One region of the Paenibacillus sp. FW126-R14 genome, then DNA from elsewhere that is predicted to be linked to it. Evidence: riboswitches for the same ligand, from Rfam matches in the RefSeq annotation. Region 1 holds a riboswitch; each other region holds the start of a gene.
The links. Region 1 has a riboswitch for ZMP and ZTP ahead of AC3WRW_RS15910 (bifunctional 5,10-methylenetetrahydrofolate dehydrogenase/5,10-methenyltetrahydrofolate cyclohydrolase). Riboswitches for the same ligand answer to the same signal wherever they lie in the genome.
Positions count from the first base shown of each region.

Region 2: linked by a shared signal. The riboswitch ahead of rpiB (ribose 5-phosphate isomerase B) and the one ahead of AC3WRW_RS15910 (bifunctional 5,10-methylenetetrahydrofolate dehydrogenase/5,10-methenyltetrahydrofolate cyclohydrolase) in region 1 are both predicted to bind ZMP and ZTP.
Region 3: linked by a shared signal. The riboswitch ahead of AC3WRW_RS00375 (GNAT family N-acetyltransferase) and the one ahead of AC3WRW_RS15910 (bifunctional 5,10-methylenetetrahydrofolate dehydrogenase/5,10-methenyltetrahydrofolate cyclohydrolase) in region 1 are both predicted to bind ZMP and ZTP.

Region 1 covers NZ_JBYTBS010000022.1:72,724-74,986, forward strand. The annotation lists gene AC3WRW_RS15905 (NAD(P)/FAD-dependent oxidoreductase) at 1-27, opposite strand, end outside; gene AC3WRW_RS15910 (bifunctional 5,10-methylenetetrahydrofolate dehydrogenase/5,10-methenyltetrahydrofolate cyclohydrolase) at 182-1,015, opposite strand; ZMP/ZTP riboswitch at 1,062-1,141, opposite strand; gene AC3WRW_RS15915 (MFS transporter) at 1,186-2,263, opposite strand, start outside.
Region 2 covers NZ_JBYTBS010000010.1:142,620-144,882, forward strand. The annotation lists gene AC3WRW_RS09975 (TIGR01440 family protein) at 1-474, opposite strand, end outside; gene rpiB (ribose 5-phosphate isomerase B) at 487-945, opposite strand; ZMP/ZTP riboswitch at 1,049-1,129, opposite strand; gene AC3WRW_RS09985 (low molecular weight protein arginine phosphatase) at 1,187-1,786, opposite strand; gene AC3WRW_RS09990 (manganese efflux pump MntP) at 1,837-2,263, opposite strand, start outside.
Region 3 covers NZ_JBYTBS010000001.1:101,182-103,444, reverse strand. The annotation lists gene AC3WRW_RS00375 (GNAT family N-acetyltransferase) at 235-1,329, opposite strand; ZMP/ZTP riboswitch at 1,379-1,458, opposite strand; gene AC3WRW_RS00370 (GntR family transcriptional regulator) at 1,641-2,263, shown strand, end outside.

The sequences.
Region 1 (2,263 bases):
AATGGCTGCGTCAAAAGATAATGCCATTTTCATCACCCTCCTGTATAAAAACTATTAAAGACCCTTAATGTCTATAATAACACTTGAAGGTTTAAAGATCAAGATAACATCGACCTAGAGTGGCCGTCTCCTAAAGCAACTGAATCTCCTTATGAGACAGCCTCTCATAACTGAATTTAAACTATCTATCAGAAGCATCCACTGTATGTTTAAGCAATGTTGCAATGGTTACAGGTCCAACTCCCGCTGGTACAGGTGTGATTGCACTAGCACTCAGCAAGCAGCTTTGGTAATCTACGTCTCCCACATTCCCTGCATTGTACCCAGCGTCCAACACAATAGCACCCTGCTTGATCCAACTGCCTTTGACGAAATTTGGTTTCCCCACAGCTGCAACCACTATATCACCTAAACGTACAATCTCTTCTAGATTAGCCGTTCTAGAATGACATGTTGTAACCGTCGCGTTACTGTTCAGCAGCATGGCTGACACTGGCTTGCCGAGAATGGGACTCCGTCCAATCACGACGGCATGTTTACCTGCAACTTCGAGGTCGTAAAACGCCAAGATTGCCATAATTGCCGCGGGTGTGCAGGATGGAAATCGAGCTATGCCGAATGCATTTTGCGCATAACCCAGCGTGGTAACACCATCTACGTCTTTCTCGATTCGAATGGTATCAAATGCTGCCCGCTCGTCAATATGCGGGGGGACTGGATGTTGGAGCAGAATGCCGTGTACATTCGGATCCGCGTTAAGCTTGTTGATTTCTTCGATTAATTCACTCGTAGTCGTATTCTCAGGTAAATCTACACGGATGGAGCGCATACCTAGCTTTCGGCATGCATTGCCTTTCATCCTGACATAAGTGGCTGAGGAAGGATTATTTCCAACCAAAACTGTAGCTAGGCAGGGAACAATCCCTCGTTCGGATAGAGCTCTTATTCGCTCCGCAAGATCCTCTTTCATCTTCTCCGCGACTCGATTACCGTCTAGAATTAACTTCTCTGTCATATAGATCAGCCCCCTTTAAACATAAAGAGGCAGGGATAATCATCCCTACCTCTGCCCAGGCGTACGGCTCTATACATATGTGCTCCCTCGTGGTACTCCACGTTTACGCCAGTCGCACATACAAGTCATTTTCATTAATTATATTCTCAAAATTACAAAACAGGCAAGCCTTACTTTTCCAAGACCGCTGTTTTCTCCGAAACAGAAAACTTATACCAGAACAGCATCCCCGCAGAAACCAATCCGATTATCAGCAGTAAACTGTATACGTGCCGGTAGGCTTGAAGAAGACTCGATCTCTTCTGTACTTCAAGCAAAATGCCACACACCGCTACTGAGATCGATCCACCGCAAAACTGAATGAGCTGCATAAGTCCCATTCCTGAACCAATGAGCTCTTTAGGCAAAATACGCGACGTCTCATTATTCAAAGACGATATCGTTGCAGAAAATGCAGGTGAAAAACAAATATATCCAAGGAGAATCACCATTGGCGAAAAACCAAGCACTGTACAGAAACCTAGCATGACAATGGACAATACCGTATGGCCAATGAGCAGAAAGCGCAAGTTGCCGTACAGATCAATCCATCGCCCTACATAGCGCGTCAAGAAAGCGGACAGCACCGCCCCCGGTGCGATCGTTAAGCCGATCTTCATAGCCGAGTAGTGGTACAAGTTGGCCAGAGCCAGCGGCATCAGGAACAAGTTGCCCAAGTTCAAAACCAAAATGCAAAACCCAATCACAACGAGCAGCCGAAAATCGTTTCTTTTTAGCAAAACAGGGTTGATAAACGATTGTTTTCCCCGTCTCATATGCCAAAAATGCGCCAAAAATGAAAGGCAGCTGACCGCAAGCCAAATTAGCGACATTTGCGTCACGGCTAACAGCAAGGTGGCCGCATTGACTACCGTTAGCAGCGCCCCGAGAATATCTAACTGGAAAGGCAATCCAGGTTCTTTGGGAAGCAATCGAAGCAGAATCGGAAGGATCACGAGGACAAGCACCGTTATGGCGAATAGCCCATTCCAGCCCCAATATTCTGAAATTAGCCCGCCAACAATCGGACCTAATCCGAAAGCCATCGCGCTCCCTGCCGATATCATGGCGATCGCGGAGCCGCGCCTTTCTAGCGGAACATAGCGGCTGGCTAGCACCAATCCTAACCCTGCCATTACGCCAGCACCCGCAGATTGGAGTATACGCGCCATCAGAAGGACATGGAAATCGCGTGCAAAAATGCCAAGG
Region 2 (2,263 bases), on a different contig from region 1:
CACGGGGGGCCTTGCAGGTACGGCAACCCGCCGCAAATGCATCCCGATCAACGTGCTGCCGATATCAATCCCGGCGTGCGCCTGAATCGTCTCGACAACGACAGGCTTTGCGAAGTGGCGGTACGCGTACGAGGCCATCGAACCGCCAGCTTTGGGCACCGGAATAACCGCTACGGGCTCAAGCTGAGGAGCCTTGAACAGCAGCTCTTCCTCGATGACAAGCGCACGGTTCAAATGCTCGCAGCATTGGAAAGCCAAGTGCAGCCCGAACTCGCGGCTTATACGCTGCGCCGTTTCAAAAATCGGCCGGGCCGCATCCAGCGTCCCCGAAGTGCCGATCCGGTGCCCGAGAATTTCACTTGTGCTCGTACCGATAACCAGAATATGACCTGGCTGCAGACTGCCCACCTTGACCAACTCACGAAGATTTGTTTCCAAGCCTTCTGCAATCGTGTGAAGTATGGAATCTGTCATCGCGGTCGCCCTCTATGGATGAATCGCGAAGCGATCTTCGATGCTTTGCACTTTGTTAATGCGGTTTTGATGGCGGACGCCTTGCGAAAACTCCGTCTCCAGCCAAATTTTTACAATTTCCTCAGCAACGCCCGGTCCGATGACACGCTCACCTAAAGCAAGGACATTCGTATCATTGTGCTCCCGTGTCGCTTTGGCGGAAAAGAGATCATGCACCAGGGCACAACGGATCCCCGGAACCTTATTCGCAGCGATGGACATGCCGATGCCCGTTCCGCAGATGAGAATCCCTTTGTCGGCTCCGCCGGAAACCACTTGCTCGCAAACTTGCAGCGCATAATCCGGATAATCGACCGAATCTGCACAGCTGCAGCCATAATCTATAACCTGATGACCTAATGATTCAATAAAAGGAATGATAACATCTTTCAAACGATAGCCTGCATGATCCGCACCTAACGCAATTTTCATGAGTAGAACGCTCCTTTGCTTGTTCGAATTCGACCATCCTATTATATCCCAAAGTCCACCAGAAAACGAAAAAAAGAGCGGACACGCTAGAAATAGCGCGTTGCTCTTTTGCCCAGGCGACCGGCCGTATAGCTCAATGCTCCACTGTGGTTGATCCCACTCGTCGCCAGTTACATTGAGTCCTGCTTGATAGGTACATTTTATCGTATTATGCTCCGGGTGTAAAGACGTATTCCGCAAATCATTTCCCAGTCTGCGGGCCCTCTTTCTGTCGAAGCTTTGCAACTAATTTATCTAAACTCCCGCCTATTTCCTTCGCCGTTTGCCGGTAAACCTCTAGCGAACCCCCGTACGGGTCGGAAATATCGTAATCCGGAATGGCATGTTCAAGGGTATAAATACGATTTCTTTCTTCGAGCGTCACCGTTTGCGACAGAGCCTGCTTGAGCTGAACTTCCGTCACAAGCTTTTCCCTTTCCTCAATCGCCTGCAGGACATGATGGTCATCCTCTACATATTCTTTGAGCGTAAAAGTTTTCTCGACTGCAGCCGGGAATCGCTGGATCACCGTGCGTTTATGCCCCATCGTCATCGTCAAAATAACATCTGCCCACTTCACTTCAGACTCCTGAATCGCCAACGAGCTAATGGACTCCGTGAAGCCCGCTTCTTGCAGGAGCGATGCACTGTTCAGGGAGATCGGAGCGCCCGTCATCGCCGATACCCCAGCTGAACGAACTTCCGCCGCAAGTCCTTCTTGATGCACCCTGATACGCAGCAAACCTTCAGCTAATGGACTGCGGCACGTATTTCCTGTACAGACAAATAGAATTCGCAACATGAGTTCCTCCTAAAAGTTTTAAAGGCAGAGCCTTCTCTACCTGTATTGTATCATAGCAAAAACTTGATCCCAAACGCGAGCAAAATAAGTCCGCCAAACGCCTCGCCATACTCGCCAACCCAACCGTTAACCCGCCTTCCGACCAATAATCCGGCTATGGAAAGCAAAGCGCCGAACAAGCCAAACACAAGCACCGTAAGCAAAATATCCGTCGCGAACATCCCTAGAGACACCCCAACAGAGAACGAATCTATACTGACACTAAGCGCGAAAATCGTCAGACCCCATAGCGATCTATGATCGAAAGAAGTCGCTTCCTCCCCGCGAATCGAGCTGTACACCATATGGGAGCCCAAAAGAATAAGCAAACATCCGCCGGCCGCTGTAGCGACATTGCCTAGCAAGTGCGAGACATATTGCCCCATGAACATGCCCATCAACGGCATAATGATGTGGAAAATACCAATCACAATGCTT
Region 3 (2,263 bases), on a different contig from region 1:
AGAGGTAGTACAAAGGTAATAACCTTTTGCCCCCGTCCGTCCGTAGATTTGGTATCCCAACCTTTCAATTGGGTGGGGCAGGGCAATTTAAGCTATCACATTCCTATTCTCTGGACAAAGTAACGTTCCCTCAACCTCAATTTTTCGCCGTTACCTGTGGTAGGGTTCACCGCTCATAATCTCAAAAGCTCAACGAGATACGATCTAACCCCACGTGTTTTACCCTCATTAGCGTTATTTCACATCTGCATTTCCTGCGATACGCCGTTCGTACAAGTGCGCACTCCAGCCTTGACCTTCATAGCGTCCACAAAACGCAAAACCTTGACGGGCATAATACCCATTAAGCGCCGCATTATCAGCCATACAATCCAGACGCAGCCAAGCTTTGCCTTGGTCTTTGACATAGCCATCAGCCCAATTGAGCAGCCGCGTGCCGATTCCCATGCCTAGACAATCCCGGGAAACAGCCAGCCGATGTACATAGCCGGCATTTTCGTGGAACTGATCTCCCCAGATCTCTTCATACTCCCACTGAACGGAAAAACAGCCGACGGGCACACCATGCATATCCGCCACAAATACCTCATGCCGGTCGATCACATCGGACACGTACGCATGCGTAAACCGCTCCTCGCGCCACTGGACAAAGCCCTGCGTCCGCTGAATCCACTGTGCCGCACCGGCCAAAAGTCCACGTACCGCTTCCGCATCCTCCAGTCCCGCTCTTCGAATGTCCAGCTTGTTATGCCAGCGGTACTCCAACCGCGAAGCCGTTTCCATCGCCAACGATTCGCCGCACAACCTTGCAACGGCATGCAGCGCCGCATCGAACCCTGTAGTGACACCGCCTGACAGGATAATTTTGCCGTTATCGACATACCGAGCATTCTCCACAATTGTTGCACCTGGTGAAACCATGCCTCGTAAAAGGTCGTACGCCATCCGATTCGTTGTCACCCGAAGCCCCTCCAGCACCCCGGCTTTCGCCAGCAGCAGGGCTCCGGTACATACCGAAAGCACAATCTCGGCGTTGCCCGCCGACTCGCGAACCCAAGCGATCAAGTGCGAGTTGGTTATTTCTGTCCGAGACCCCAAACCTCCGGGGACGATGAGGATGTCTATCGTTGGACAAGTATCGAAGCTGTATTGGGGAGTAATCGTGATGCCGCTAACGGTTGTCAAAGGGGTGTTCTTTTCGGCTACCGTAAAGACCTGAAAATTCCCACCCAAGTATCCAGCCACCCCAAACACATCATGAGGACCGGCAAAATCCAACATATCTACCTTATCGTACAACACAACGCCAACCTGCTTTACCCATTCCATCGACATCATCTCCTTAGAAATAAAAAGAGCCTTCGACCCAACGGATCAAACGCTCTGCCCAGGCGATCGGCTGTATGAAATATGCGCTCCCCCGTAGTCCTCTACGTTTCGCCAGTTACGCATACCAGAAATTTACTTTATTATACATAGAAAATTTAGAAGCGTCTAGATGAAACCCCAGGTCGAAACCAATCTCTCGCTTCTGAATTAATAACCAAACAAGTGCGTAATCATGTATGGGCTTCCAAACACACCATCACATGATATAATGTTCCTTAACTGATGAATTAGGAGAATATAGGTGTGAACTAATGGAAATAAAGACGGAACAGCTGGCCAAATCCAAAAAACCGCTTTACCTTACCGTATACGATGAACTTTTCAAACAAATCATGAATGGCGTGTTCCCCCCCGACAGCCAATTGCCTACGGAACCTGAACTAGCCAAAATGTTCGATGTAAGCAGAATGACGTTAAGACAAGCTCTGGCTCTATTGCAGGATGACGGGCTGGTGAAGAGCATTCATGGTAAAGGCAACTTTGTTACCCGATCTCGAATCACCGAGACAAAGGTGGGCCTGGAGAAAATCGGGAATCCGATTTATAAGTGCCATACAGAGGACATTGATCATGTAGAAATAAAGTTCAGACTGGACCTGGAGAGTGACTACACCAAAGAGGTCCTGAACAGGAAAGCCACCGCGGTGGTAGCCATTGAACGTTGGTACAAAAGCAAAGATCAGGTAGTGGCCTTCGGATTTACCTTTATGGCCATTGAGGCCGTAACAGAACTCAACTTGGACCTTCAGAATGAAGCGCAACTGCTGGACATGCTGGAGAATAAGATCTATGAGTTGGCTAACTCTGCAACGGTGGAGGTCAAGCATTCCACGGTGCTGAATACCTCATCTCAAATATTTGAACTTGATAGCGG